Regions from separate parts of the Bacillus sp. NMTD17 genome, predicted to be linked through region 1. Evidence: riboswitches for the same ligand, from Rfam matches in the RefSeq annotation. Region 1 holds a riboswitch; the other holds the start of a gene.
What was found. Region 1 has a riboswitch for S-adenosylmethionine ahead of C6347_RS04070 (methionine ABC transporter ATP-binding protein). Riboswitches for the same ligand answer to the same signal wherever they lie in the genome.

Region 1 (15,935 bases):
CATCCACTGAGGCTCTTCTTTCATACGAGAAATTTCTTCAACGATCTCTTTTGTCAGTCCGCGCTCTGAACGGAAAATGGAAACGTCTTTATCAGAAAAGCCGTATTTATATTCACCAACATCTGGCATTTTTTTAGCCATCCATTTTCACTCCAATCTTATGATTTGCCGTTATCTTCGGCAGATGCGCCTTTTTCAAGCGCCTTCCAGGATAATGTTGCACATTTGATGCGGGCTGGGAATTTTGCCACTCCCTGCAGCGCCTCAATGTCACCAAGATCAATGGAATCGTCGTATTCTTTTCCTAGCATCATATCGGAGAAAATCTGAGACATTTTCAAAGCTGTTTCAATATCTTTCCCTTTAATCGCCTGCGTCATCATAGAGGCAGATGCCATCGAAATAGAGCATCCTTCTCCTTCAAATTTCGCATCAATGACTTTTTCGTCTTCGATTTTCATCGTGAGACGAATGCGGTCACCACACGTTGGGTTGTTCATATCGACGACAATGCTGTCGTTTAACACACCTTTGTTTCTCGGATTTTTATAATGATCCATAATCACTTGTCTGTACAGTGTGTCTAAGTTTACATTAAAAGACATTCGTAAAATACTCCTTTGTCTTACGGAGCGCTGCGATGAGCTCGTCAATCTCTTCTTCTGTATTGTACAGATAGAAGCTTGCTCTTGCAGTCGCTGATACACCAAGCCATTTCATGAGCGGCTGTGCACAGTGGTGTCCAGCACGAATGGCGACACCTTCCGTATCCAGAACAGTAGACGCATCATGTGGATGGACGTCGTCTAAGTTAAACGTCACAAGTCCAGCTCGGTGCTGCGGTCCATAAACAGTCGCACCATCAAGCTCCTTAAAGCGCTCAAGCGCATAAGTGACAAGCTGATGCTCGTAACGGCTGACTTCTTCCATACCAATGTCATTTAAGAAATCAATCGCTTTTCCTAGTCCAACTGCTCCGGCAATAATCGGTGTTCCCGCTTCAAATTTCCACGGCAGCTCTTTCCAAGTAGAATCATACAGATCCACAAAGTCGATCATTTCACCGCCAAACTCAGCAGGCTCCATATTATTCAAAAGGTCCTTCTTCCCGTAAAGTACACCGATGCCAGTCGGTCCACACATTTTATGCCCAGAGAATGCGAAAAAGTCACAATCTAGATCCTGAACATCAATTTGCATGTGCGGCGTGCTTTGCGCACCATCGACGACAATGATTGCCCCATGATCATGGGCAATTTTAGCGATCTCTTTAATCGGGTTGATGGTTCCTAATACGTTTGAGACATGTGTGACAGCGACGATTTTCGTTTGATGTGTGACCGTTTGCTTCACATCTTCAAGCGATAGCGTGCCGTCTTCCTGTAACGGAATGTATTTCAATGTGGCGCCAGTTGCTTTTGCTGCTTGCTGCCAAGGGATGATATTCGCATGATGCTCCATGTGCGTAATGACAATCTCATCGCCTTCTTTGAGGTTTGCTCTTGCATAGCTGATCGCCACTGTGTTTAGTGCAGTTGTTGTGCCTCTAGTAAAAATAATCTCCTGGACAGATGAAGCACGGATGAATGCACGAACTTTCTCTCTCGCACCCTCGTATGCGTCCGTTGCTTTTGTGCCAAGGGTATGAACACCCCTGTGGACGTTCGAGTTGTAAGACCGGTAATACTCATTCATTGCATCAATGACCACTCTTGGTTTTTGAGAAGTCGCTGCACTGTCCAAATACACCAAATCATGTCCGTTCACTTGCTGATGAAGGATTGGAAACTGCTCACGAACGTCTTTGATATTCATTATTTTACTTTCCTTTCAATCACAGAAACGAGCTGCTTTTTAACTCCTTCAATCGGCAGTTCTTTGACGACTGGATTTAAGAAGCCATAAATCACAAGTCTTTCTGCATCTTCTTTGGATATCCCGCGGCTCATGAGGTAATACAATTGAATTGGATCGACACGTCCAACAGAAGCAGCATGCCCTGCTGTGACATCATCTTCATCAATTAATAGAATTGGGTTTGCGTCACCGCGTGCTTTCTCACTCAGCATGAGAACTCGTGATTCCTGCTCTGCATTTGACTTCGTTGCGCCATGCTCGATTTTACCAATTCCGTTAAAGATAGAGGATGCTTGATCCTTCATCACACCATGCTTCAAGATATACCCTTCAGAGTTTTTACCGAAGTGGATGATGCTTGTTGTAAAGTTTTCTGTTTGATTGCCCCGGCCGACAACAACTGATTTTGTATCACCGAATGTACCGTCGCCCATGAGCTTTGTGATGTTTTCAGACACGACGTCTCCATCATTCATCAGGCCAAGCGCCCATTCGATTTTACTGTCACGGCCATTTGCCATACCGCGTCTGTTCACATAGACTGTGACACCTTCTGCAAGGTTATCTACTGCACCGTAAGTGACGCGGGCATTAGCTCCTGTAAACACTTCAGACACGATATTGAAGATCGCTTCTTCCGGCTTTGCCGTACTGATGTAGTTTTCTACATATGTCACAGCACTATGGTCGTCTGCTACGACGATGACATGGTTGAACAAAGTCGTGTCGTCATTTTCATGCAGGTAGACGGCTTGAATTGGTGCTTCAAGTTCTACATTTTTCGGTACATAGAGGAAAGCTCCACCATTGACTAAAGCAGCATGTAAAGCTGTTAGTTTATGCTCATCTACTTTTACTGCATCAGTCATGAAGTATTTCTGCACTAGATCTCCATGTTCGCGGATCGCTGTATGAAGGTCAGTGAAGATCACACCTTTGTCTTTCGCTTCCGTTGAAAGAGACAAGTATGCTGGCGTTTGATCACGCTGAATGTAGACTGTCTTATCCGTGTCCTCTAAATCAATGAGAGATTTCACTTCTTCAGGAAGCTCTTCTAATGATCCAAATGGCGCACTTTCGACTGTATGCTGTTTGAAATTGGTTAAATTCCATTTAGAAATATTCGTTTTGTCAGGCTTTGGCATTGGAAGGTCTTCTGCTTTTTCAAGAGCCTGTAAGCGAAGGGAGCTCATCCATGCCGGTTCCTGATGCTTCTCGGAGAAGCTTTTGACATAATCTTGATCTACTGATAATTTCGTTTCTAATGTCATCAATAATCCTCCTAACGCTTACGCTTCTTGACCAACAGTTTCGTCTTCAATTCCTAACTCTTTTTTAATCCAGTCATAGCCTTCTGCTTCTAAACGCTGCGCGAGCTCTGGTCCGCCAGATTTCACGATACGTCCTTGCATCATGACATGAACATGATCTGGTGTGATGTAGTTCAGTAGACGCTGATAGTGAGTGATCATTAAGCAGCCGAAGCTTTCGCCGCGCATTCTGTTAATTCCTTTAGAAACCACTTTCAAAGCATCGATATCAAGACCAGAATCGATTTCGTCAAGAATCGCAATCTTTGGTTCAATCATCATTAATTGAAGAATTTCATTGCGTTTTTTCTCCCCGCCTGAGAAACCTTCGTTTAGGTAGCGCTGCGCCATGTCTGGGTCCATTTCAAGGAACTCCATGTTTTCGTCCATTTTGCGGATGAATTTCATCAGAGAGATTTCATCGCCTTCTTCTCTGCGAGCGTTAATAGCAGAACGAAGGAAGTCCGCATTTGTGACACCACTAATTTCAGATGGGTATTGCATCGCAAGGAAAAGACCTGCTTGAGCGCGCTCATCTACTTCCATTTCAAGTACATCTTCGCCATCTAGCAAAATGCTGCCTTTTGTTACTTCATATTTAGGGTGTCCCATAATTGCAGCAGATAAAGTTGATTTACCTGTACCGTTTGGTCCCATTACTGCGTGGAATTCTCCACCTTTTATCTCGAGGTTTACACCCTTTAAGATTTCTTTCCCTTCAATCTCAACGTGCAAGTCCTTAATTGTTAATGTCGAAGCAGTCATATATCGATACCTCCAAAATAATCATTATTCTCAATTTATTCTCATTCTAATTTTATAACAAATTAAAAGTGAATACAACACATTCACGATATACGTGAGAGGATGCTCTCAAAATTCTAACAAAAAAAGCCGGTAGATAAAAGGATTTATGTCGAAAAGACTGTTTTCATAAAGAAAGGACGGGAAACTGTTCTCCCCGTCCCTGAGCTATTTAATAGCCTCGTATATTCATTTTTGCGAGCTGTCTTTTCTCATCTCGATAGGACTGCTCTCGTTTATATTCCACTTTCATCCGTAAGTCATGGTCTCTTTCGTACTCTGCATAGCTCATGCCGTGAGCTTTATGCATGGCCTTTTCCATCTCGGCGGTATAATCCAATCCCAGTGTACTATGGTCCGAACAAATAATAAACCATTCCCTTCTTTGAGTGTAGCTTTATTATATCAAAGACATGCGGCTTCACTCAAAAGGGATATGACGTTCTATGCTGGCATATTTTCTCACACAATCGGCTGAGAACGACTCAACTCCCTGATATGGAAAAATACCGTCTTATCCTTCCCTTAATGCGTCTGTCCTCCAAATTCATCAATACATTGCTGAACGACAGTAATCCCTTGACTCAGTGCTGCCCCGCCGCCAAATGCTGCCGCCACGCTGACAACCTCCAGCAAATTCTCTTCTGTCGCGCCTTGATCGAGCGCTCCCTTTGTATGATAAATCATGCAGTATTCATCCTGTGCATGAATACTGATGCCAAGGGCAATCATTTGCTTTTCCTTTTGCGTTAATGAATCGCTCTGAAAGCATTGCTCCGTAAATTCATTGAATTTCTTCCCAAACACCGGCATTTTCTTCTGAAATTCACCCATTGCCGTTTTATAATCAGTCAGTGATTGCTGCATGGATCCGCTCATATGCTGTTCATTCATCTTCATTCCATCCCTTCAGGTCATTTGTACATTTTTATTATGAGCGAGATTTGAAAAAATACACAAAAAAACCTCGCTTTGATGAAAGCGAGGTTAACACATTGTTATTCAGATACCGGTAGTACAGCACCGTCATATTTTTTGTCGATGAATTCTTTGATTTTATCAGAGTGAAGAACTTCCATTAATGTCTTGATCTTATCTGATTTTTCTTCACCTTTGCGAACCGCCACGATGTTTGCATATGGGTTGTTCTTTGTTTGCTCAAGTTCAATTGAATCTTTTTTCGGATTCAATTTATTTTGAATCGCATAGTTGACGTTAATAAACACAGCATCGCCTTCACTGTTTTCATAAGCTTTCGCTGTTAGTTCAGGAGCGATTTTTTTGAACTTTAGGTTCTTCGGGTTTTCTTTGATGTTCTTTACTGTTGCGTTGATTGTATCAACTTTAGGATCAATCTTAATGACACCAGCATTTTGCAATAGTGCAAGCATACGGCCTTGTTCAGCTACGTTGTTTGTCATGATGATCGTTCCGCCGTTTGGAATATCTTTTACTGATTTGTATTTCTTAGAGTAGATACCGAAAGGCTCAAGGTGAACCGCACCAGCACTAACTAGGTTGTAATCTTTGTTTGATTTATTTTCTTCATTTAAGTAAGGGATATGTTGGAAAAAGTTTGCATCCACTTCTTTTTCAGCTAACGCTTTGTTGTACATTTTATAATCACTAAGTACTTTCACTTTTAGATCGTAGCCTTTTTCTTTTAGAAGTGGTTTTGCTTCTTCAAGAATTTCGGCATGTGGTGTTTTTGAAGCGGCAACCGTAATGGTTTTGCTATCACTTGCGTTATTAGATGAACCGCATGCAGCTAAGATGCCTGCAAATGCTAGAAATAGTGCACTTAAAATCAATTTCTTCATGAATAAATCCTCCCTTAACGTTTATCAATTTTATTTGTAATCAAATCACCGATTATTTGAATAATAAAGACGATGATGAGAATAAACACAGTAGCTACAAGTGTGACATCTGTATTACCAGATTGGTATCCTTCCACATAAGCAAGGTCACCAAGTCCGCCTGCTCCAATTGCACCTGCAATCGCAGTTGAGCCAATTAAAGCAATCGCTGTTACGGTAATACCTGAAATGAGGGCTGGCAATGATTCTGGCAGCAATACTTTGAAAATGATGGTCGACGTTTTCGCTCCCATTGACCGTGCTGCTTCAATGACTCCTTTGTCTACCTCACGCAGTGCAATTTCGACAAGACGTGCATAGAATGGAGCTGACCCAATGACAAGGGCAGGGAGTGCTGCATTTGGACCTAGAATTGTATGCATTAAGAATTTCGTGAACCCTAATAAAAGAATAATTAAGATGATAAAAGGAATCGATCTGAAAATGTTGACGACTGCACCGATGACAGCATTGATCGGTTTATTTTCCCAAAGACCGCCTTTTCCTGTAAGGAAGAGCAGGAGTCCTAGGATAATCCCGATTGCAAAAGCAAATGCCAATGAAATGAGTGTCATGTACACCGTTTCACCCGTTGCATTCCAAATCACATCTAGGTCAACGTTCGGAAACCATTTCTCAAACATGTGTCATCACCTCAATTTCAACCTGTTTACTTTGGATATAGGCGATGGCTTTTTCAACCTCGGTCTCTTCTCCATTAATATGGATAAAGAGTGTTCCAAACGCGCCTTCCTGCGTTTGAGAAATCTTTCCTTGAAGGATGTTTACATCGACCTTGAAGGATCGAATGATTTCAGTGATGAGCGGTTGCTCGGCAGAATCGCCAATAAAGGACAACCGTACGACCTGACCTTCTTTTACTCGCTCTAAGACGTGTTCGATTGTTTCTTTCGCTTCCTCTGGTTCAGCAAGCTGCTGTACAAATCGCTTCGTCATCTCTTCCTTCGGCTGTCTGAAGACGCGTAATACTTCGCCTTCTTCGACAATGCGTCCATTTTCCATGACCGCGACGCGATGACAAATTTTGCGAATGACGTGCATTTCGTGTGTGATGAGCACAATTGTCAGCCCTAAACGTTTATTGATATCCGCTAAAAGATCAAGGATAGAATCCGTTGTTTGCGGATCAAGCGCTGATGTTGCTTCGTCACAAAGAAGAACCTTTGGATCATTTGCTAATGCTCTCGCAATCCCCACACGCTGCTTTTGTCCGCCGCTAAGCTGAGACGGATACGCATTTTCTTTTCCTTCTAAACCGACTAATTTAATCAGTTCATTCGCACGCTCTCTCCGTTTCGATGTAGGTACACCTGCGATCTCAAGCGGGAACATAATATTTTGTCTCACTGTTCTTGACCAAAGTAGGTTAAAGTGCTGGAAAATCATGCTGATTTCTTGTCTTGCTTTCCGAAGTTTCGCATTCGATACTTCATTGATCCGGTTGCCTGCCACTTCAACAATTCCTTCTGTTGGCAGCTCCAGACCGTTTAATAGGCGAATAAGCGAGCTTTTTCCGGCACCGCTATACCCGATAATTCCGAATATTTCACCTTTATCAATATCTAAGTTGACGTCTTTTACTGCGTCAACATTTCCACTTTTTGAGTAGTACGTTTTTGATACATTCTGTAAATGGATCACAGTCTGCTCACCTGCTTTCTTGCTGAATCTATAGGTTGCCATCACATACGTTCATTTATTCTTCGTGCTGTCATGACTCTAGCCTGTTGCCAGATCAGTAAAAAAGACCTAACTGCAACGCAAGCAGAAAGGCCTTTTATTTCAAATACGCCTTTCTCTCATCTTTCAAAGCGTTGCGACTTTGAGTGAATTGGCACCAATTTCAGCTATGCTGACGGTTGCCGGGTTTCATAGGGCACGTCCCTCCACCTCTCTTAATAAGAGAAAATATGTTGTTTTATGTGATGTTCATGTTTTTACTAACGTAGAATATCATGCCACCCGAGATATGTCAACGCTGTAAATCGCTAATTTCCAAGTAAACGACTAAGTTATCATTTTTCGAAAAAAACCGTTCGTCAGCCAAAGTACCGCCTCTAGTCTTAGGAGCGCACGGAATGACCCTTTTACTTTCACTTGTCCCCTGCTAATTAACTGCTGTAAGGACATATCTCCATCTAATAATTGAAGTATTTCTTTTCTCTCACCATAAAAGATGAGATCCGATAACTCAATTGCAGGTAGTTTCTTCACTTCACCACGCTCATCCACAATCAATGTACAAGAGTCAGTTTCCGCCTCAAATGTAATCTTCAAGGATGATGATGAGAGCAGCGGTTTTAGCAATAATCGCTGCCCTGTGTTTCCATGGGTTTTCACTTTTTCCACATGTATAACCTCCCTGTCATTTGGTTATACATAACATTTCTCTACAAACATTCGCTTGTCCTTTATAAATAACTCGACAAATTTTCAGATGAATTGCTTGAAATATGACAAAAAACCGCTTTATTTAGCGGTTTCAATCATTTCATGAAGATATGGTACGGAGTGAAAGGCATAGCCTTTTTGCACCAGCTCACCTTTTTTAAACAGTAGAAAGCAAGGAACGCTTTCGATCTCAAAAGCCTTCGCAAAGCCTGGTGAGTAGTTTAAGTTATTTTCATAAAAAGGTACATCCGGCTGCATGGTGTCTACGACAGCCAGCATTTTCTTTGCCAGCTGACATGTTCCGCAAAACGGTGTATATAAGTATAAAAGAAATAAATCGTCCTTTATCTCCTTGAATTCGTGTTCTTCAATCTCTTTCATATACGTCCACCCTCATAAATATTTCGAATGAACATCAATGTTTGCAGCTAATAGGATAGATGCAATGTGGGCTGACGGTGAAGCGGCCACTTCGCGGTACGTTCTGTCGACAAAAAGATGAAATGCTTCAGGGAATTCTTTTCGAAATTGCTTCCGCAGTTTGTCGCCTGCATCGTCACTGTCTGCTAATATGTAAACGTCTTTCCCCAATAATTCGTCTACGAGCTGATCCAGCTTCGATGTACTGATCGTGCCATTGGTGCAAATGATGGTAACAGGTTCACTTATGACTTCTTTTAGCTTTTGTTTGTCTGTTTTACCTTCTACAATGATGACCTTTTCTACCTCTACATTCATCACGATCACCCGGCCCTTTTGACGTTGTTCACTTCTCCCTTAGATTACAATTTTTCATTCAGGTTGTAAAGATTGGGCGCTTGCACTAAAAAGACTGCAGCTTATGCTCACTGCAGCCTCATCTGTGATTAGCACCAGCCATTTTCATCATCACAGTCTACATATTTTTCTGTTCCGTGGGTCAATGTATCCGTCAGACGATAAAAACGATTTTGCTCATAGGAATAACCTGATTTTAACTCATATTGGTTTTCACTAATCATCGTGCCAATCTCTTCATTTTGATGATACAGCACCATGCCGCTTTCTTTGAATCGTCCAGTGACATGATCTGTTATATCCACATGTTCTTTTTGAAAAGACAAATTGGACACCCCCCCATAAAGGTAGAGTGTCCAATTTCACGTGAATTAGTCTTCTTTTGTCATTTCTTCATATTGCTCAGCAGTCATCAAGTTCTCAATTTCAGATGTATCAGCTGGCTCTACCACGATCATCCATGCTTTTTCGTATGGAGAGTCGTTGACGAATTCAGGGCTGTCATCCAGCTCATCGTTCACTTCGACGATTGTACCGTTGATCGGTGCGTAAAGCTCAGAAACTGTTTTCACTGATTCTACACTTCCGAAAGGCTCGTCCGCTGTAATTTTGTCTCCTACTTCAGGAAGCTCAACGAACACGATATCGCCTAGCTCAGATTGAGCAAAATGCGTAATACCGATACGCACCTTATCTCCTTCTACTTTGACCCATTCATGTTCTTCTGAATAACGTAAATCTTTTGGTGTGCTCATTCAATACCCCTCCAGTCTTTTCTTTCAATCTATATTGAAGATACCACAATCTGAATGAAAGTTACATCATTTCCAGACGCTTTTAAATGTATCTTCATTAAATCCAACTGTGACTCGTTTACCGTCTGTTGTAATCGGGCGCTTGATCAGCATTCCGTTAGATGCGAGTAATTCTAGCTGCTCGCCTTCTGACATTGCAGGAAGTTGATCTTTCAGCTGTAGCTCTCGGTATTTCTGTCCGCTTGTATTAAAGAACTTCTTCAGCTCTAAGCCACTTTTTTCGTAAAGCGCTTTTAATGTTTCTTTATCAGGCGTCTCTTCGACGATATGTATGCTGTTGATATCTTTATTGTGTTCTTCCAGCCATTTTTTTGCTTTTCGGCATGTACCGCAAGATGGGTATTCATAAAAATCTAAAGCCACTATTTTCACCTCCTGCAAGTAGTGAGAACATTTTATCACAAAATATTTTAAAAACCTAAATGTATGCTTACAAAAAGGTGCGGAGTGATACCCGCACCTTTTCAGCCGTCTTATACGATATATTTCTCTGCTTCAAAGATTCGTTTCGCCACTTCGCGCTTTTTGGCGATGACATTGATCGGGGTGAATCTTGTCAGTTTGCGAAGAGCTGACAGACTCATGCGGAGTGCATCTCCTTCTTCCATCGCGATCAAGGATTCTTTTGCATGAGCTTCAATTTTTAAGAAGGCTTCCTGCGTGAAAATTTGTGTGTAAGCAAGCTTTTGAGTATTCTTATCTAGCCCTGATGCAGCGATTGCCTTTTCAGTACGCAGAATCGCCGATTCAGCAGCAAAAATTTCATTGACGATATCCGCTATGTTCACAAGAATCTCTTGCTCTTTGTCTAATGCTTTTCCATACTTCATCGCCGCCATTCCAGATACCATTAAGGCGATCTTTTTCGCATGGGCGAGCAAGTATTTTTCTTGATCGAGCGGCTGATCACCTGGCTCTTCCGGCATCATCATCATGAGCTCTTCCTGTAAGGTTTGCGCCTTTTGAAGCAGCGGAAGCTCTCCCTTCATCGCTTTCTTCAAGAATGTGCCTGGTACAAGCAGACGGTTGATTTCGTTAGTCCCTTCAAAAATACGGTTAATCCGCGAGTCACGATAGGCTCTTTCGACCTCGTATTCTTGCATGAATCCATATCCGCCGTGAATCTGCACGCCCTCATCCGCTATATAGTCTAAAGTTTCAGAGCCAAGTACTTTACAAAGAGAGCATTCAATCGCATATTCTGCAATGGACTGGGCAATTTGTTTGCCATCCTTTTGCTCTTCTTCACTTAATAGACCCATGCGCTGTTCAAATAATCCGACTGTGCGGTAAACAGCACTTTCCATCGCATAGAGCTTTGCCGACATGTTGGCTACTTTTTCACCAATTAAGCTAAATCGAGAAATTGGCGTTTGGAATTGCTTACGTTGGTTTGCATATTCTGCCGATAATTGAATGACACGTTTTGACGCACCAACTGTTCCGACAGCCAGCTTGTAGCGTCCGATATTCAAAATGTTAAAGGCAATGACATGACCTCTGCCAGCCTCACCTAGTAAATTCTCCTTCGGCACTTGAGCATCTTCGAGAATTAACGTTCTTGTCGATGAACCTTTAATGCCCATCTTTTTCTCTTCAGGTCCCGTTTTGACACCTGGAAAATCCTTTTCTACGATAAAAGCAGAGAAGTGTTCACCATCAATTTTCGCATATACGACAAAGACGTCGGCAAATGCGGAGTTTGTGATCCACTGTTTTCCCCCATTCAGCACATAATGAGTTCCGGCTTCATTTAAGACCGCAGTTGTCTTTGCTCCAAGGGCGTCAGAGCCTGATCCTGGCTCAGTGAGGGCGTACGCTGCAATTGTTTCTCCAGAAGCGAGTCCAGGAAGATATGTTTCCTTTTGCGCTTGATTTCCAAACAGCACGATTGGCAGAGACCCAATGCCGACATGGGCGCCATAGGAAAGCGAGAAGCTCCCTGCTCTGGAAAATTTCTCGGTAATAATGGCTGAACTGATTTTATCTAATCCGAGCCCGCCGAATTCTTCAGGCACGTCAGCTCCTAGCAGCCCAAGCTCTCCAGCCTTTTTGAGAAGCCTGACAGAATGCTCAAATTCATGGTTTTCAATTTGATCTATATATGGAACAACGTCTTGTAAAATATAATCCTCTGTTGTCTTTCCAATCATTTGATGCTCATCAGAGAAATCCTCTGGTGTAAAGATATGCTCATAATTCGTCTCATCAATTAAGAAGCTTCCACCCTTTTTTACCTCTTCCATTGCTTTCATTCTGTTTTCCCCCTTTAGATCAATTCAAAAATTCCTGCTGCTCCCATGCCCCCGCCGATACACATTGTGACGATGCCAAATTGCTCGTTTCGCCGCTTCATTTCATGAATGAGTGACAGTGTCAGTTTTGTTCCTGTACAGCCGAGCGGATGTCCTAGCGCGATTGCCCCGCCATTGACATTCACTTTCTCTTCATCAATCCCTAAATGACGAATAACTTGAATGGCCTGAGAGGCAAACGCTTCGTTTAATTCAAACAGCCCGATATCCTTCAGCTCAAGTCCAGCGATTTTCAGCGCACGCGGAATGGCTTCAATTGGACCGATTCCCATCACCTCAGGCGGTACACCGCCAACAGCAAACGCCCGAAACTTGGCGAGCGGCTGAAGGGAAAGTGAGGATGCTTTCTCACGATCCATCATCATCACACACGCAGCACCGTCACTTGTTTGTGAAGAGTTTCCTGCGGTCACCGTGCCTTTTGTCGAGAAAGCCGGACGCAAAGTAGAAAGAATCTCTTCCGTTGTCCCTGCTCTCACGCCTTCATCCTGTGAAAAGGTGAATGAATGCTCTTCTAATTGATATTGCTCTCCTACCCGCCGCTCTGTTACATCAACGGATACGATTTCATCTGAAAATTTCCCTTCCTGCAATGCTTTGGCTGCCTTTTGATGACTTCTTACCGCAAAGGCGTCCTGATCTTGACGTGTGACCTGATATTTTTGCGCCACTTGCTCTGCCGTGTGGCCCATGCTCATATAATATTCAGGCGCTTGCTCTGCCAATTGAGCATTCGGACGAATGGAATGACCCATCATCGGCACCTGTGTCATCGATTCGACTCCTCCGGCTAAGATCGTTTCTGCCTGGCCGAGCATAATCCGTTCACCCGCATAAGCGATTGACTGAAGACCAGATGAGCAGTAGCGGTTGATGGTGATGGCAGGTACTGTATACGGAAGCCCTGCTAACGCCCCAATATTCCGAGCCACATTTAACCCCTGCTCTGCTTCTGGTGTTGCACACCCGATGATCAAATCATCTATCTGTCCGTCGTAATTACCGGCACGCTTTAATGTTTCTTTTACACACAATGCGCCCATATCATCAGGCCGAACATGTTTTAACGATCCTTTTTTCGCCTTCCCTACTGGTGTTCTCGCGCCAGCGACAATGACTGCTTCTCTCATTTTGACTCCCCCTTAGTTACGTAAAGGTTTTCCTTTGACGAGCATGTGCTGCATGCGTGCTTGTGATTTCACTTCTCCTACAAGACTTAAAAACGCTTCCCTTTCAAGCTCTAATAAGTATTGCTCCTCTACCTCTGTTCCAAATGGCAGTTTTCCGCCGGAAATGACATGAGCTAATTTTTTGACAATGGTCATGTCATGCTCTGAAATGTATCCAGACAGTCTCATATTTTCAGCAGCCAATATCATTGCTGCATAGCCTGTTTCTCCCATGACGGGCACCTTCTGCTTGAGCGGTGCACGATAACCCGCTTCATCAAGAGAGAGCACCAGTTGTTTCGCATCATAGATCAGGTGGTCCCCGTTCATACTGATTCGGTCACTCACGCGGAGCATGTTCATATCCCGCGCTTCCTCAGCCGAAGTAGATACTTTAGCCATTGCTATCGTTTCAAATGTTTTCAGCGTGGCATCTTGTATAGCGGTCTGTGTCGGCTTAGCTGACCCTTGCAGATGGCGAAGGTATAATTCTTTGTTTCCACCACCGCCCGGAATCAGTCCAACTCCAGCCTCGACAAGACCCATGTATGATTCGCTAGACGCTTGAATAGCTGCTGCCGGCAGACAAACCTCTGTTCCGCCTCCGAGTGTCATGCCAAACGGTGCAGCAACGACTGGACGGTCGCTATATTTCACCTTCATCATTGCCTGCTGGAAGCGGCGGATCACAAAGTCAATTTCAAAGAAATTATCGTCCTGAGCTTCCATTAAAATCAGAGCAAGATTGGCACCAACACAGAAGTTCTTCCCTTGGTTTCCGATGACAAGCCCTCTATAATTCTGTTCCACCTCATCGACAGCGCGATTGATCATGTCAATGACATCTAGTCCAATGGCATTGCTTTTGGAGTGAAATTCGAGCAAGGCGACATCATCACCGATATCAATTAAGCTCGCACCAGAATTTTTAAAAATCACGCCCTGCTTCTTTTTCAATCTCGCTAAGGAAATATTCTTTTCGTTTCCTTTTTCCTGTTCATAAGTCCCATTATGATAAAACGCACGCTCTCCATCAGCATTCTCTTGATAGAATGTATCGTGTCCTTCTGCCAGCATGTCTTGCACCCACTGCGGGATGGTGTGACCTTCTGCTTCCATGCGCTCGGCTGCTTTTTTCACACCGATTGCATCCCACAGCTCAAATGGACCGTGCTGCCAGCCAAATCCCCATTTCATTGCGTTATCGATCGACTGAATATCATCCGCAATTTCGCCTTTTAACTGAGCTGAATAAAGGAGCACAGGTGCCGTCATGTTCCAAAGCAATTGTCCTGCACGGCCATCTTGATAAATAAGCGCTTTCAATTTCGCTTTCGTCCCTTTTTGCTGCTTCGCCATCTCAATGCCTGGATCTTTAAGCTTCGTTCGTTCTCCATACGTGAGCGTCACAGGATCAAGTTCTAAAATGGCCTTTCCATTTTTTTGATAAAATCCTTGCCCTGCCTTGCTGCCAATCCATCCTTTTTCAAGCATTGTTTCAATAAACTCAGGCAGCTGGAAAATATCTTTTTCCTTTCCTTCTACTTGGTCATATACGTTGCGAGCTACATGGGAAAACGTGTCGAGCCCTACGACATCAAGTGTACGGAAGGTCGCACTTTTCGGTCTTCCAATGAGGGGTCCTGTGACCGAATCCACCTCTCCAATGGTGTATTTGTTTTCAAGCATTTCACGCACTGTCACAAGGAGTCCATAAGTACCAATACGATTGGCAATAAAGTTCGGCGTATCTTTCGCTTCAACGACGCCTTTACCAAGTACATCCTCGCCAAACGTTTTCATAAATTGGAGTACTTCTGGATCTGTTTCTTGAATAGGAATGATTTCTAAAAGCTTTAAATAACGGGCTGGGTTAAAAAAGTGTGTGCCTAAAAAGTGGCGTTTAAAATCATCTGATCGGCCTTCTGCCATTTTTTCAACCGAAATACCGGATGTGTTACTTGATACGATGCTGCCTTCTTTGCGGTGTTCGTCGATGAGAGAGAATACGTGTTGTTTGATGCTGAGTTTTTCAGTGACGACTTCAATGATCCAGTCAGCATCATGTAATAAGGAAAGGTGATCTGTGAGATTTCCCGGTGTGATGTATGATAGGTTTTTTGCTGATGTAAGAGGTGCTGGCTTTTGCTTTAACAATTTTTTCATCGCTTCTTGACTTAATCTATTCCGAACACTAGGGTGATCAAGCGTTCTCTTTTTCGCCGTTTCTTCCTTTGTCAGTTCGTTTGGCACAATATCTAGCAATGTTACTGGTATCCCGATATTGGCTAGATGCGCAGCAATGCCTGAGCCCATGACACCTGAACCAATGACAGCCGCCTTGCGAATATGTTTGCCCATAAATATCCCCCTAAACATTTTGAATGAACAGTCATTCATTTTTTGTCCAAAAAAAAGCAATGCCTCTTTCTTTATCTTAAAAGATTTTCCGAAACAGTTCAAGAGCGGATTTCAAAAATTTACACATTCTGATGTGCCTTACTTTGCGGCGTATGAATTAAAGATGAGAGGGCATTGTAAGAATGGAGGTGATGTCCACATGTCTCGTTTGAAGAAAAACCCATCGAAAGCAGGCGTAAGTGCTGCAAGTGTAAAA
Region 2 (15,935 bases), on a different contig from region 1:
CATTATTATGCATCCAGCACCAGTGAACAGAGGTGTGGAGATAGATGATTCTTTAGTGGAATCAAAGCAGTCACGAATTTTCAAGCAAATGGAAAATGGCGTTTATGTCCGAATGGCCGTATTAAAAAGAGCTTTTCAAAATAGCAGACTACATCAAAAAGGGAGAGATTCTGTCTATGTCATATCTCATTAAAAACGGTTTTATCTTAACAAGCACAGGCGAAAAAGTGCAGCAGGATATTAGGGTAGAAGGAGAAGTGATTCAAGCGATTGGTCACTTAGAAAGAGAAGACGGAGAAGAGGTCATTGATGCTAAAGGGCTATTTGTTTCACCAGGCTTGATTGATCTGCATGTACATTTAAGAGAGCCAGGCGGAGAGAAAAAGGAAACGATTGAAACAGGCTCTAAAGCAGCCGCAAGAGGCGGCTATACGACGATTGCAGCTATGCCGAATACACGCCCAGTTCCAGATACAAAAGAGCAAATGGAATGGCTCATGGATCGAATCGAAGAGACCTCTTCTGTCAGAGTACTGCCATACGCCTCCATTACAACTAGACAGATTGGGGAAGAAATGACGGACTTTGCAGCACTAAAAGAAGCAGGCGCCTTCGCTTTTACAGATGACGGAGTCGGCATCCAAACAGCAGGCATGATGTACGAAGCCATGAAAAAGGCAGCAAGTCTTGATCAAGCGATTGTGGCACACTGTGAAGATAACTCGCTCATTTACGGAGGATGCGTTCATGAAGGAGAATTTTCAAAAGCAAATGAATTAAACGGTATACCGTCCATTTGTGAATCGGTGCATATTGCAAGAGATGTTCTTTTAGCAGAAGCAGCGAACTGCCATTATCATGTATGTCATATCAGTACGAAAGAATCTGTGCGAGTCGTTCGCGATGCAAAAAAAGCAGGCATCCGTGTGACAGCTGAGGTGTCACCGCATCACCTGCTGTTATGTGATGCGGACATCCCTGGTCTTGATACAAACTATAAAATGAACCCGCCGCTCAGAGGAAAAGAGGATCGCGAGGCACTGATCGAGGGACTTTTAGATGGAACGATTGATTTCATCGCAACAGACCATGCGCCGCATACTGAAGAAGAAAAGAACGAAACGATGCAGCGTGCACCTTTTGGAATTGTCGGGCTTGAAACAGCGTTCCCGCTTCTGTATACACGATTTGTCAAAACAGGCGAATGGACATTAAAAGAACTCGTTGATTATATGACAATCAAGCCAGCAGAAGCCTTCTCTCTTCCATATGGAAAGCTGGAAGAAGGACAAACAGCTGATATCACACTCATTGATTTAAACAAAGAAATGGCAATCGATAAAAAAAGCTTCTTATCAAAAGGGCAAAATACACCGTTTGACAAATTGACTGTATCAGGATGGCCGGTCATGACACTTGCATCTGGGAAAGTCGTGTATGAAGAGGGGAGACTAGTAAAATGAAGAGACGCTTAGTGCTAGAAAACGGAACAGTATTCGAAGGAACAGGCTTTGGCAGCTTAGAATCGTCAGTCGGAGAAGTCGTCTTTAATACAGGGATGACGGGCTATCAAGAAATTTTGTCTGATCCATCATACTGCGGACAAATTGTCACACTCACTTATCCGCTCATCGGCAACTATGGCATTAACCGTGATGATTTTGAATCGATCACACCGTTTGTAAAAGGGCTGATTGTGAAGGAGCTTTGTGAAAAGCCCTCAAACTGGCGCTCTTCATACTCACTAGATGAATACTTAAAAATGAAAAACATTCCAGGTCTTAGCGGAATCGATACACGGAAGCTGACGAGAATGATTCGAAGTGCAGGGACTTTAAGAGGGGCGTTTGCAGGACCGGATGAACAAGTGGAAGACTTAGTCCGCCGCCTTCAAACAATGCAGCTGCCGACTGATCAAGTGAGTCAAGTATCTGTGAAAAATGCGTATCCAAGCCCGGGAAGAGGAAAGAGAATTGTCCTTGTCGATTTCGGCATGAAGCATGGCATTTTGCGCGAGCTCAATAAACGTGACTGTGATGTCATCGTGGTGCCGTACAATATCACGGCAGATGAAGTGCTGCAGTTAAAGCCTGATGGGATCATGCTTTCAAACGGCCCTGGAGACCCTGTTGATGTACCAGAAGCAGTCGAGATGATTCAGCAATTGATTGGAAAGGTTCCGCTCTTTGGCATTTGCCTTGGACATCAATTATTCGCTCTTGCGTGCGGCGCAAGTACTGAAAAAATGAAATTCGGACACAGAGGCTCGAATCACCCAGTCAAAGAACTAGCCACCGGCAAGGTGACACTGACATCTCAAAACCACGGCTACACAGTTAGTGCAATTAACGAGGACGTGCTCGAAGTCACACATATCGCCCTAAACGACAATACGATTGAAGGGTTAAAACATAAAGAAGCACCAGCATTCACTGTCCAGTACCACCCAGAAGCGTCACCAGGTCCAGAAGATGCGAACTACTTATTCGACCAGTTCATGGACATGATTCATACAACTGAGAAAGAAGGGGAAGAAGTATGCCAAAACGCGTAGACATCAAAAAGATTTTAGTCATCGGTTCAGGTCCAATCATCATCGGACAGGCAGCGGAGTTTGACTATGCAGGCACACAGGCTTGCTTAGCACTGAAAGAAGAGGGCTATGAAGTCGTTCTTGTGAATTCCAATCCAGCGACCATCATGACAGATACAGAAATGGCCGATAAGGTATACATCGAACCACTGACACCAGAATTCTTAACACGAATCATTCGAAAAGAACGTCCTGATGCGATCTTGCCAACACTTGGCGGACAAACTGGACTTAACCTTGCTGTTGAATTATCAGACCTTGGCGTATTAGCTGAATGCGGTGTTGAAGTATTAGGAACAAAGCTGTCAGCTATTCAAAAAGCAGAGGACAGAGATTTATTCCGTAATCTGATGAATGAACTAAATGAGCCTGTACCAGAAAGTGAAATCATCCATAACCTTGAAGAAGCGATAGCGTTTACGAATCAAATCGGTTTCCCTGTCATTGTGAGACCAGCTTATACATTAGGCGGAACAGGCGGCGGAATTTGTACAAACGAGCAAGAGCTGAAGGAAATCGTCGAAAACGGCCTGAAGTTAAGCCCAGTCACACAATGCTTACTTGAAAAAAGCATTGCAGGTTTTAAAGAAATTGAATATGAAGTCATGCGTGATAGCGGTGATCATGCGATCGTTGTTTGTAACATGGAAAACTTTGATCCTGTCGGTATCCACACAGGTGACAGTATCGTTGTGGCGCCAAGCCAAACATTAAGTGACCGTGAATATCAGCTGCTTCGCAATGTGTCGCTCAAGCTGATCCGGGCACTTGGCATTGAAGGCGGCTGTAACGTACAGCTGGCGATTGACCCAGACAGCTTTCAATACTATATCATCGAAGTAAACCCGCGCGTCAGTCGTTCTTCTGCACTTGCGTCGAAAGCAACTGGTTATCCAATTGCCAAACTTGCAGCGAAAATTGCTGTCGGCTTAACGCTTGATGAAATGATGAATCCAGTCACAGGGAAAACCTATGCTGCCTTCGAACCGGCACTTGACTATATTGTGTCTAAAATCCCGCGCTGGCCGTTTGATAAATTCGAATCTGCTAACAGACGTCTTGGGACGCAAATGAAAGCAACTGGTGAAGTGATGGCGATCGGACGTACATTAGAAGAGTCCCTTCTAAAGGCTGTCCGTTCACTTGAAGCTGATGTGCATCACATTGAATTAAAAGATGAAGCAGATATCACAAACGAAGTGCTTGAAAAGCGGATTATCAAGGCGGGAGACGAACGATTATTCTATATGGCCGAGGCGCTTAGAAGAGGCTATACGGTTGAACAAATACATGAATTCTCAAAAATTGATTACTTCTTCCTTCATAAGCTGGAAGGCATCATCGCATTTGAAAAGACATTAAAAGAAAACAAAGGCAATACAGACGTATTAAAAGATGCGAAAGATAAAGGTTTCTCAGACATCTATATTAGCCGTGAGTGGAATATGAATGAAGCGGATGTCTACAAGCTAAGACAAGAAGCAGGCATCGTACCTGTCTACAAAATGGTAGATACTTGTGCGGCTGAATTTGAATCCGAGACGCCATATTTCTATAGCACGTATGAAGATGAAAATGAATCAGAACGCACAGACAAGAAAAGCGTCATCGTATTAGGCTCAGGTCCTATCAGAATCGGTCAAGGAGTTGAATTTGATTATGCGACGGTTCATTCTGTGTGGGCAATTAAACAAGCAGGCTATGAAGCAATCATTATTAACAACAACCCTGAAACGGTCTCAACAGACTTTAGTATTTCAGATAAGCTCTACTTTGAACCACTCACTGTAGAAGATGTGATGCACATCATTGATCTTGAGCAGCCTGAAGGAGTCGTCGTCCAGTTCGGCGGACAAACGGCGATCAACCTAGCAGATGAATTATCAAATAGAGGGGTGAAGATTCTCGGCACTTCTCTTGAAGACCTAGACCGCGCCGAAAACCGAGACAAGTTTGAACAAACATTAGAAGCACTCGGCGTGCCGCAGCCTAAAGGGAAAACAGCTACGTCTGTGCCTGAAGCTGTAGCGATTGCCAATCAGATCGGCTACCCAGTCCTTGTCCGTCCTTCCTATGTATTAGGCGGTCGTGCGATGGAAATCGTTTATCAAGAAGAAGAGCTTCTTCACTACATGGAGAATGCGGTGAGAGTCAATCCGCAGCACCCAGTGTTAATTGACAAATATTTGACGGGAAAAGAAATTGAAGTAGATGCCGTATCTGATGGGGAAACTGTCGTGATCCCAGGCATTATGGAACATATTGAAAGAGCCGGGGTCCACTCCGGTGACTCGATTGCGGTTTACCCGCCGCAAACATTGTCTGATGAGATCAAAGCGAAGATCGCAGAATACACGATCAAGCTTGCAAAAGGCCTCAATATTATTGGGCTGCTAAACATTCAATTTGTTCTCTCGAAAGGTGAAGTGTACGTACTTGAAGTGAATCCTCGTTCAAGCCGGACAGTTCCTTTCTTAAGTAAAATTACAGGCATCCCGATGGCAAATCTAGCGACAAAAGTCATTTTAGGTGACAAGCTTAAAAACTATGGCTACGAAGAAGGACTTCACACAGAGCAAGAAGGGGTGTACGTCAAAGTTCCAGTCTTCTCTTTTGCAAAACTAAGAAGAGTGGATATTACACTCGGGCCTGAAATGAAATCTACAGGTGAGGTCATGGGGAAAGATGTCACAATTGAAAAAGCCCTCTACAAAGGATTAATTGCATCGGGCATTCAAATTCCTAAAGACGGAACAGTTCTTCTAACAGTTGCTGATAAGGATAAAGAAGAAGGACTTGAGATTGCAAGAAGATTCCATTCGATCGGCTATCATATTTTAGCGACAGAAGGAACGGCGAATTACTTAAAACAAGCCTCCATCCCGTCAAGTGTTGTCGGCAAGATAGGAGAAGAAGGCAAAAACCTTCTCGATGTCATTCGAAACGGGGAAGCTCAATTTGTCATCAACACTCTAACAAAAGGAAAACAGCCGGCAAGAGACGGCTTTAGAATCAGACGTGAAGCTGTTGAAAATGGCGTAGCTTGCTTAACATCGCTAGATACAGCAGAAGCCATTTTAAGAGTGCTGGAAAGCATGACATTTAGAGCGGACGAAATGCCAGAAGTGAAAACGAATGCTGAGGTGACAGTAACGATATGAAAAAAGCATACTTGACGGTCGTCTCAAACCGAGAGATCGCTGATCATATTTACGAAATGACATTAAAAGGTGACCTTGTGGACTCCTTTCAAACGGCTGGACAATTTCTTCATATCAAGGTCAGCGAGTCCATGACACCGCTGCTGAGAAGACCGATCAGTATTGCCAATATTCATGCCGAGAAACAAGAAGCAACCATCATCTACCGCGCAGAGGGAGAGGGCACAAAGCTCCTTTCCCAAAAGCGGGATGGGGAATCCATCGATGTATTAGGACCGCTTGGCAACGGGTACGATCCTTCAGTTGTTCAGCCAGGTCAGACAGCCTTACTAGTCGGCGGTGGAATTGGTGTACCGCCTTTATATGAACTGTCCAAGCGTTTAACGAAAAAAGGTGTCATCGTCAAGCATGTCCTTGGCTTTCAATCGAAAAAGGATGTATTTTACGAGGAGAAATTCCAAGCACTCGGAGATACGTTTATCGCGACAGTTGATGGGACATATGGTTCAAAGGGCTTCGTGACAGGTGTCATTGAAGAGAATGATTTGAGCTTTGATGTCATGCTTTCCTGCGGACCGACACCTATGTTAAAAGCACTAAAAGACTCTTATCCCGATAAGCCTGTCTATATTTCAATGGAAGAACGAATGGGCTGCGGAATTGGTGCTTGCTTTGCATGTGTCTGTCATACCGACCAGCACGAAAAACCTTACGTCAAAGTCTGTCTGGATGGACCTGTATTTAAAGCAGAGGAGGTGGCATTGTCATGCTAAACGTTGAGTTACCCGGCTTATCTTTAAAGAATCCGATTATCCCTGCATCAGGCTGCTTTGGATTCGGAAGGGAATTTGCTTCATTATATGACTTATCAGTGCTGGGCGGTATCATGATCAAGGCCACAACCCTTGAACCGAGATTTGGCAATCCGACACCAAGGGTAGCGGAGACAGGTGCCGGTATGCTCAATACAATCGGTCTTCAAAATCCAGGCCTAAAAGGCGTGCTGGAAAATGAATTGCCTTGGCTTGAGCAGTTTGATACACCGATCATTGCAAACGTCGCTGGCTCACAGGTCGATGATTATGTCGAAGTAGCCAAGCAAATCAGCCAAGCAAAAAATGTCCATGCCCTTGAACTGAATATCTCGTGCCCGAATGTCAAAACAGGCGGAATTGCCTTTGGTACAGATCCTCAAATGGCAGCAGCATTGACAAAAGCGGTGAAGGACGTTTCTTCCGTTCCTGTCTATGTCAAACTGTCTCCTAACGTAGCCAATATTGTGGAGATTGCTCAAGCGATTGAATCTGCTGGAGCGGATGGACTCACGATGATTAACACGTTAATCGGTATGCGTTTAGATTTAAAAACGGGGAAACCGATTCTTGCCAATAAAACAGGCGGATTATCAGGACCGGCAGTAAAACCTGTCGCTGTGCGCATGGTACATGAGGTCAGTCAAGCGGTTTCTATTCCGATTATTGGAATGGGCGGGGTACAAAATGCTGAAGACGTACTTGAATTTTTACTAGCAGGTGCAAGTGCAGTAGCTGTTGGCACAGCCAATTTTGTAAACCCATTTATTTGCCCAGAAATCATTGAAGAACTGCCAAGAGTGTTAGCAGCATATGGCTATTCATCTGTAGAGGAATGTATCGGAAGGAGCTGGAAACATGAAGCACTTGCCCATCATCGCGCTTGATTTTCCGGTAGCGCAGGAAGCGCTCGCCTTTTTAGAACCCTTTGAAGGGACGCCATTATTTGTGAAGGTCGGCATGGAGCTGTTTTACCAAGAAGGACCTGCTATCCTTGACGAGCTCAAAGAAAAAAATTGCCGCATTTTCCTCGATCTCAAATTACATGACATTCCAACAACGGTGCAAAAAGCAATGAACCGGCTTGCCGCACTTGGTGTTGATTTGGTCAATGTGCATGCTGCTGGCGGGAAACATATGATGCAAGCTGCGTTAGAAGGGCTTGAAAGCGGGACGCCTGCTGGACAAAAACGTCCAGGCATTATTGCAGTGACACAGCTGACGAGTACGTCAGAAGACATGATGAGGAACGAATTACTCATAGACCGTCCGCTGCAAGAGACTGTCATCCGGTACGGGCAATTGGCATATGAAAGTGGACTAGACGGTGTTGTTTGCTCTGTTCATGAATCCAAAGCCCTTCATGAGCACATCTCACCTGCCTTTCTCACTGTCACGCCGGGGATTCGCTTACAAAATGATCAAACCGATGACCAAAAGCGTGTGGCGACTCCTGCCTATGCAAAAGAGCAAGGTGTTTCACAAATTGTTGTCGGAAGGTCAATCACAAAAGCTGAAAAACCATTGGAAGCCTATCATCAAATTTTAAAAGAGTGGGAGTGACTGCCAGATGAAAACAAAAATCGCTAAACACCTATTACAAATCAAAGCGGTCTCATTAAAACCAGACGAACCGTTTACATGGGCAAGCGGTATCAAATCACCGATCTATTGTGACAACCGTCTTACCTTGTCCTACCCAGAAGTAAGACACGACATTGCTGAAGGTCTTAAAGAGTTGATCCTCACTCATTTTGAAAGAGCGGAGGTTGTTGCTGGTACTGCAACAGCAGGCATCCCGCATGCGGCATTAGCGGCAGACCGTCTGAACGTGCCGATGTGTTATGTGAGAAGTAAGCCAAAAGCACATGGAAAAGGGAATCAAATTGAAGGAGCCGTATCAAAAGGTCAAAAGGTGGTCGTCGTAGAAGACTTGATTTCAACAGGAGGCAGTGTGCTTGAAGTGGTCGCTGCTCTTCAAGAAGCGGGCTGTGACGTACTAGGAGTTGCCGCGATCTTCACATACGGACTGCCAAAAGCTGCAGCTGCTTTTCAAGAGAAAAACATTCCATATGTCACCCTAACAGACTATGACACACTGACAGACGTGGCACTTGAGCTGAAAGCGATCGAGCCTTCTGCTATGAATAAACTAAAACGCTGGAGACAAGATCCTTCCTCTGAATCTTGGATGGAAGAAACCGTCTAAAAAGCTGTGCGTACCCGCACAGCTTTTTTATTTGGTTAAAAATAGTAAAATAGACTCAAATTCAAATAAAAACTAATCCTATCAATAAAGTCGGGTTGACTTTTGTTTGAATTGTGTTAATATTTAAGACAAATTAAAACACTTATCCAGAGAGGTGGAGGGACTGGCCCGATGAAGCCCGGCAACCTGCGATTTGCAAGGTGCTACTTCCTGCAAAATGATTCTATTTTGAAAGATAAGGAAATGAGCTTCCTCATCTTTCTTTCGGACTGAAAGGAAGTTTTTTTATTTTAACGGTGAGGAGGAAGACGAGATGGAAGTGAAGCGAAATCAGGATGAAGACTTATTGAAGCATATGCAGAAACTGATTGGGGATATGAATTCGGTTCAGTTACGCTGATTGTTCAGGACGGTCAAGTGATTCAAGTGGAAGAAAACAGAAAAAGTCGGTTGACGTAGTGCGGAGAGTAGTGATACTCCGGAAGGGGAGAAACAATGTTAACTTATGAAAATTGGCAAGAGCCGTCCATTACATTTCAAGAGGATGATTTGTATAAAGGGGCCTTATCTGTGCTGAAATGGGCATACGGTCATTATGGTGATCAGCTCGTTTATGCATGCAGCTTTGGTATTGAAGGCATCGTCCTCATTGATCTTATTGCGAAAGTAAAAAAGGATGCAAGAATTGTCTTTTTAGATACAGGTCTGCATTTTAAGGAAACGTACGACACAATTGATGCGGTAAAGGAAAGATACCCAGGTTTAGATATTGTGCTGAAAACCCCTGAGCTGACGGTTGAGGAGCAAAACGAGCAGCATGGTGATCAGCTATGGAAAACGGACCCTCAAAGCTGCTGCTATATGCGTAAGGTCATTCCTTTGCAAGAAGCGCTATCCGGCTATCCGGCATGGCTTTCTGGCTTAAGAAGAGAGCAGTCACCCAAGCGAGCAGGGACGAACTTTTTAAATCAGGATGAAAAATTCAAATCAGTGAAAGTATGTCCTCTTATCCACTGGACGTGGAAGGACATATGGAGATATGCATCTAGAGAGGAACTTACTTATAATCCGCTGCATGATCAGGGATATCCAAGTATCGGTTGTGCCCCGTGTACACAGCCGGCATTTACTGCCGAGGATCTTCGTTCTGGCAGATGGTCAGGCACAGCTAAGACTGAGTGCGGATTACATGAGTAAGGGAGCATAATGTATGGAAATCGCCGCAATTTTATTTAGTTTATTTTTCGCTCTAAACATTGGCGCGAGTGGTGCAGCTGCTTCGATGGGCATCGCGTACGGGTCAGGTGCTATTCAAAAGCCTATCTATGCACTTAGCGTATGTGCAGTTGGGATTTTAGCAGGTTCAGTCATTGGCGGCGGTGAGGTCGTCAAAACGATTAGCTCTGGAATTATGCCTGAATCCGTCATTACACTTGAAATTGTTTGTATTATTATTGGTTCTGCTGCATTATCACTCTTTATAGCGAATCTGATGGCCATCCCTTTATCAACGAGTGAGGTTACGGTAGGAGCTGTGGTTGGAGTCGCGGTCGCATATAAAGTATTATATGTGAAATCCATTTTAGTCATTGTGTCATTTTGGGTCATCATTCCTATTGTTGCTTTTCTTTTTACATTCGTTGTAGTCAAAATCATCAGAATGTTCCCGAAACGAACTTTGTCAAAAAAAGGCACCATGATTTTATCGATCGTTTTGATCATCAGTGGATTTCTAGAAGCGTTTTCTGCTGGGATGAACAATGTCGCAAATGCTGTAGGCCCCCTTGTTGCTTCAGGCATTTTATCCGTTGGGCAAGGAACGCTTTACGGCGGACTTTTCGTTGCACTGGGTGCCCTTTTATTAGGAAAAAGAGTGCTTGAAACAAACGGAAAGAAAATCACCCGCTATCAAACAGGTGAAGGGATTTTGCTTTCGAGTACCGGTGCTGGACTTGTCATCGTCAGCTCTATTTTTGGGCTGCCAGTTCCACTTACCCAAATCACCTCCTCGTCTATCATTGGGCTTGGAATGGCAAAAGGCGGACCAAATATTTTTCATAAACATGTGGTGAAAAAAATGTTGAAAGTGTGGGTAGTGTCACCCTTTTTATCACTTAGCCTATCGTATTTGCTGGTGAGCCTTTTCTTAAAAGGAGACTATTATTCTATCTTTATCATGATGAGTGTACTGCTTGCCTCACTTGGTGCGCTGAGTCTGATGAAGGCAGTCAAAAATGAAAGCAGCTCGATTCATGAACAGGGCGGCGGGATTTAACGGCAAATCCGACTATTTACATCTAATAAATATGAACATTGAGAGGAAGATGAACAAATGAGTTTAACACCACATGGTGGCGTATTAATTAATCGAGTAAATGAAGAGTATGATCTCAGCACGGCTGCAAAGGAAATTGAACTAGATGCTATCTCCTTTGCAGACCTTGAACTCATAGCAATTGGCGGGTATAGTCCAATTGAAGGGTTTTTAACAAAAGCTGATTATGAAGCCGTTGTGAGCAGTATGCGGTTAGCAAGTGGTGTTGTTTGGTCTCTTCCTATTACACTGCCAGTGACAAAGGAAAAGGCAGCGGAGATCCATCAAGGTGATATTGTGCGTCTATCGTATAATGGAACTGTATATGGGGTGATTGAAGTAGAGGATCAATACACACCAGATAAGGAAAAAGAAGCGGTGAATGTATATAAAACTGATGACCGCAATCATCCAGGCGTGAAAAAATTATTTGAACGCGGTGACATATACATTGGTGGTAAAATTACACTGACGAAACGCAGTGAAAAACCATTCCCTCAATTTACGTATGAGCCAGAAGAAACAAGACGGCATTTCAAAGAAAACGGCTGGAAAACCATTGTTGGTTTCCAAACGAGAAACCCTGTTCACCGTGCCCATGAATATATTCAAAAGACAGCACTTGAAACAGTCGATGGTTTGTTTTTAAATCCACTTGTCGGTGAAACAAAATCAGACGATATTCCGGCAGACGTGAGAATGAAAAGCTATCAAGTGTTATTGAACGGTTATTATCCAAAGGATCGCGTCTTTTTAGGTGTTTTTCCTGCGGCAATGCGTTATGCTGGACCAAAGGAAGCAATCTTTCACGCGCTTGTTCGAAAAAATTACGGCTGCACTCATTTTATTGTGGGAAGAGATCATGCGGGTGTTGGTGATTATTACGGCACATACGAGGCGCAGGAGTTATTTGAACAATTTACAAGTGAAGAAATTGGCATTACCCCGTTAAAATTTGAACATAGCTTCTACTGTAATACATGTGAAGCAATGGCAACACCAAAAACATGTCCTCACGATAAAAGCGAGCATGTCATTCTTTCAGGTACAAAGGTTCGAACGATGCTGAGAAACGGTGAATTACCGCCAAGCACGTTCAGCCGAAAAGAAGTTATTGAAACATTAATCGAAGGATTAAAAACGACGGTATCTTAATGGGAGGGTATGACATGAGCAATGAACATATCGTGTGGCATGATTCATCTATTACAAAAAAAGAATATCAACAGAAAAACAATCATACGAGCGGCATTATTTGGCTTACGGGTCTAAGTGGGTCAGGTAAATCAACGATCGCAAATGCAGCGGCCAGAGAGCTGTTTGAACAAGGCTATCAAGTCACCGTTCTTGATGGCGATAATGTAAGGCATGGACTGAATAAAGATTTAGGGTTTTCAGATGATGACAGAAAAGAGAACATTCGCCGCATCGGAGAAGTGGCAAAGTTATTTGTTGAACAAGGAACGATTGTCATCACGGCTTTTATTTCTCCGTTTCAAGAAGACCGCCGCATTGTCAGACAGTTAGTTGAAGCGGGAGAATTTCACGAAGTGTTTGTGAAATGTGATCTGAACGTATGCGAAGAGCGTGATCCAAAGGGGTTATATAAAAAAGCCAGAAATGGAGAAATTCCGTTCTTTACCGGAATTGATTCACCGTATGAAGAACCAGCTGCGCCTGAGCTCGTACTAGATACAGGTGAATTATCTCGTGAAGAGTCCAAACAGCGTCTTGTTGATTATGTAAAGGGAAGAGCGAAATAATTGCCTGATGGCAGGGGGAGAAAAGCACGATGGGGAAAGTATACATTGTGGGGGCTGGACCTGGGGATCCAGACTTAATTACATTAAAAGCCCATAAGGCAATACAGCAGGCAGATGTCATTTTATATGATCGCCTTGTCAATCAAGAAATACTCGCCCACGCCAAACCCGAGGCGGAATTAATCTATTGCGGCAAGCTGCCAAATCATCATACGATGAGACAGGAAGCCATCAATGAAGCCCTTGTGGCCCATGCAAAGGAAGGGAACGTTGTCGTTCGGCTGAAAGGCGGCGACCCCTTTGTATTCGGCCGAGGCGGTGAAGAAATCGAATGCTTAGCTGAGCACGGAATTCCGTATGAAGTCGTCCCTGGAATTACCTCTGGTATTGCAGCGGCCGCTTATGCAGGCATTCCCGTGACGCATCGTGAATTCAGCTCAAATGTCGCTTTTGTCACGGGTCACTATCAAAAGGATGAGCATTTTGAAGAAAAGTGGGAAGCGCTGGCTACAGGGATTGATACCCTTGTGATTTACATGGGCGTCAAAAACGTGAAAAGAGTGCAGCAGCTTCTTTTAAAAAATGGACGCGATCCTGAAACGCCAGCAGCGTTTATACACTGGGGAACCACGACGAGGCAAAAGACGACTTGCTGCACTGTGGCGACACTGTCTGAAACAGTTGAAAAAGAAGGCATCGAGCATCCAAGTTTAATTGTAGTTGGAGATGTCGTTCATTTTCACCAAAAACTGAGCTGGTTTGAACCCGCCTTAATCGAGAAATGAGAATGATAAAGAAAAGACACGTACATCGATCGTGTCTTTTCGTCTGATCAAAACAAGTAGAGGGAGGAGCCACATGAAACAAGCTGTACTTTATGTTGGGCATGGAAGCAGAGTAAAAGAAGCACAAGATAAAGCCATTTCTTTTATGAAAAGCTGTATGCCGTTAGTAGAAGCAGATATACAAGAAATTTGTTTTTTAGAACTGACAGCCCCTTCCATAGAAGAAGGATTTGAAGCCTGTGTGAAAAAAGGAGCTACACACATTGCGATCGTCCCGCTCCTCCTTTTAACTGCCATGCATGCCAAATCAGATATTCCAGTCGAGATTGAGAAAGTACAAAAGCGATATCCGCAAGTGAAGGTCACATACGGAAAACCAATCGGGGTCAATCAAGAAGTGACAAAAGCAGTTGCTGCAAGAATTGAAGAGGCAGGATATCAAGGCGGGAAAGCACGGATTCTTTTAATTGGCCGCGGAAGCTCTGACCCCGATGTGAAGCGGGATGTGTTTGGCATTGCGGACGATGTCAGGCGCCTGCTCCCTCTCGCAGAGGTCTTGCCATGTTTTATTACGGCATGTGAGCCAAATTACCGAGATGTTCTTGCGCAATTAACAGCAGATGATGATGCGCCTGTTTATCTCGTTCCTTACTTGTTGTTTACGGGTATTTTAATGAAAGAGATTGAAAATGAAGCGGCTCAGGCGAGAAAGAGGCTGAAAGATGTCCGGGTATGCCGGTATATTGGCTTTCATCCGCATGTAAAAGCGGCTTATATTGAACGCGTGCAAGAAACCATTTTAAACAAAGACCATGCGTTTCATTTCCAAGGAGAAAGCCATGCTTCCAGTCCATCTTGATTTAACCGATCAACAAGTGCTCATCGCCGGCGGTGGACGAATAGCCGCAAGAAGGGCAGAGGCGCTATGCATGGAGCCTTGCCATATAACCGTCGTGAGTCCTGACATTTCTAAAGAGATGGCACGTCTCATTGATACATACAACCTGAATTGGAAGGAAAAGAAAGTGGACGTGGAAGATTTAGAGGGTGCATTTTTCATTGTAGCTGCTACAAACGATCCAGCGGTAAATGAATGGATTGCACAAACAGCCCGGCCTCACCAGCTAGTGAACTGTGTGAGCCAATCAGAGCTTGGCAATGTGATCGTGCCAAAGGTGGTCAAAGCAGGGAAAGTGACGATTTCAGTCTCTACAAGCGGTGCGAGCCCAGCCCGGACAAAACAACTGGCTGCGGAAATTGAGGCGTTGCTAGAACAAGAGGATGTAGATGCACTTGACGCTCTTTATATCGAAAGAAAAAAACAACAAAGAAAAAGCCGATAAAATCTCTTTAAGGGATTTTATCGGCTTTTATTATTTTCGCAGCTTTAGGACCACATCTTCGTCAGGCGTGACAAATAATGTTTGCTGCTGATCATACGTCACAAATCCCGGCTTTGCTCCATTTGGTTTTTTCACATGCCGGATTTTCGTATAATCGACAGGAACGGAGCTCGACTCCTTTGCTTTCGAGAAGTAGGCAGCGATTTGAGCCGCTTCACGCAGCGTCTCTTCATCAGGTGCTTGATGACGGATGACGACATGTGATCCAGGAATATCCTTCGTGTGCAGCCAAATGTCGTCACGGGCAGCAGCCTTTGTGGTTAAATACTCGTTTTGTTTGTTGTTTTTTCCGACTAAAATCGGAATACCTTGAGACGATTCATACGTTTCAAGCTGAATGGCCGCCTGTTTTTTCTTTTTGGCGTTGCGCTTTTGTTTGGCGCGTAAATATTTTCCTTCAACAAGTTCTTCTCTCATTTCCTCTAAATCCTTCGGTGAGGCAGAGGATAGCTGCTGAATCAACTCTTCAAAATAAGCAATCTCTTCATGCGTCCGCTCAATTTGTTCATTGACCGCTTCTACTGCATTTTTTGCCTTTTGATATTTTGTGAAATACCCTTGCGCATTTTCAGAAGGGGTTTTGTTTGTTTTAAGCGGGATCGTGATCTCTCCGCCATCTTCATCGTAATAATTGATGACAGTCGCTTCTTTATCCCCTTTTTTGATGGCATATAAATTGGCTGTTAACAATTCGCCATAGAGCTGATATTTATGTGCATGTTGAGATTCTTCAAGAGTTCTTTTCAGTTTTTTGAGCTTGTTTTCATTTTTCTTTTTTTCATTTACGACAAACCGTTCAAGGTCAGACGCCTGCTGTTTAACTCTGTCTCTCTCAGCTTTTCCGAAATAAAAGCGGTCAAGCAGCTGGCTGAGAGAGTCGAATGTTTTCATCTCG

Region 2: it holds a riboswitch for S-adenosylmethionine, as region 1 does, so the genes downstream of both, C6347_RS19625 (DUF2292 domain-containing protein) here and C6347_RS04070 (methionine ABC transporter ATP-binding protein) in region 1, are expected to answer to the same signal.

What each region holds. Positions count from the first base shown of each region.
Region 1 covers NZ_PVRH01000001.1:790,152-806,086, reverse strand. The annotation lists gene sufB (Fe-S cluster assembly protein SufB) at 1-141, opposite strand, end outside; gene sufU (Fe-S cluster assembly sulfur transfer protein SufU) at 159-605, opposite strand; gene C6347_RS04100 (cysteine desulfurase) at 595-1,815, opposite strand; gene sufD (Fe-S cluster assembly protein SufD) at 1,815-3,128, opposite strand; gene sufC (Fe-S cluster assembly ATPase SufC) at 3,147-3,932, opposite strand; gene C6347_RS19185 (YuzK family famiily protein) at 4,144-4,281, opposite strand; gene C6347_RS04085 (carboxymuconolactone decarboxylase family protein) at 4,497-4,865, opposite strand; gene metQ (methionine ABC transporter substrate-binding lipoprotein MetQ) at 4,970-5,791, opposite strand; gene C6347_RS04075 (methionine ABC transporter permease) at 5,806-6,474, opposite strand; gene C6347_RS04070 (methionine ABC transporter ATP-binding protein) at 6,467-7,492, opposite strand; SAM riboswitch class I at 7,648-7,756, opposite strand; gene C6347_RS04065 (SCP2 sterol-binding domain-containing protein) at 7,859-8,200, opposite strand; gene C6347_RS04060 (thioredoxin family protein) at 8,321-8,623, opposite strand; gene C6347_RS04055 (toprim domain-containing protein) at 8,636-8,980, opposite strand; gene C6347_RS04050 (YusG family protein) at 9,109-9,345, opposite strand; gene gcvH (glycine cleavage system protein GcvH) at 9,391-9,774, opposite strand; gene C6347_RS04040 (arsenate reductase family protein) at 9,841-10,197, opposite strand; gene C6347_RS04035 (acyl-CoA dehydrogenase family protein) at 10,308-12,089, opposite strand; gene C6347_RS04030 (acetyl-CoA C-acetyltransferase) at 12,104-13,279, opposite strand; gene C6347_RS04025 (3-hydroxyacyl-CoA dehydrogenase/enoyl-CoA hydratase family protein) at 13,292-15,679, opposite strand; gene C6347_RS04020 (YuzL family protein) at 15,879-15,935, shown strand, end outside.
Region 2 covers NZ_PVRH01000002.1:252,126-268,060, reverse strand. The annotation lists gene C6347_RS06450 (aspartate carbamoyltransferase catalytic subunit) at 1-193, shown strand, start outside; gene C6347_RS06445 (dihydroorotase) at 177-1,463, shown strand; gene C6347_RS06440 (carbamoyl phosphate synthase small subunit) at 1,460-2,554, shown strand; gene carB (carbamoyl-phosphate synthase (glutamine-hydrolyzing) large subunit) at 2,539-5,754, shown strand; gene C6347_RS06430 (dihydroorotate dehydrogenase electron transfer subunit) at 5,751-6,527, shown strand; gene C6347_RS06425 (dihydroorotate dehydrogenase) at 6,521-7,453, shown strand; gene pyrF (orotidine-5'-phosphate decarboxylase) at 7,425-8,129, shown strand; gene pyrE (orotate phosphoribosyltransferase) at 8,137-8,775, shown strand; SAM riboswitch class I at 8,915-9,017, shown strand; gene C6347_RS19625 (DUF2292 domain-containing protein) at 9,121-9,234, shown strand; gene C6347_RS06405 (phosphoadenylyl-sulfate reductase) at 9,271-9,972, shown strand; gene C6347_RS06400 (sulfate permease) at 9,986-11,050, shown strand; gene sat (sulfate adenylyltransferase) at 11,108-12,244, shown strand; gene cysC (adenylyl-sulfate kinase) at 12,259-12,852, shown strand; gene cobA (uroporphyrinogen-III C-methyltransferase) at 12,882-13,637, shown strand; gene C6347_RS06380 (sirohydrochlorin chelatase) at 13,711-14,496, shown strand; gene C6347_RS06375 (precorrin-2 dehydrogenase/sirohydrochlorin ferrochelatase family protein) at 14,477-14,980, shown strand; gene C6347_RS06370 (Rqc2 family fibronectin-binding protein) at 15,011-15,935, opposite strand, start outside.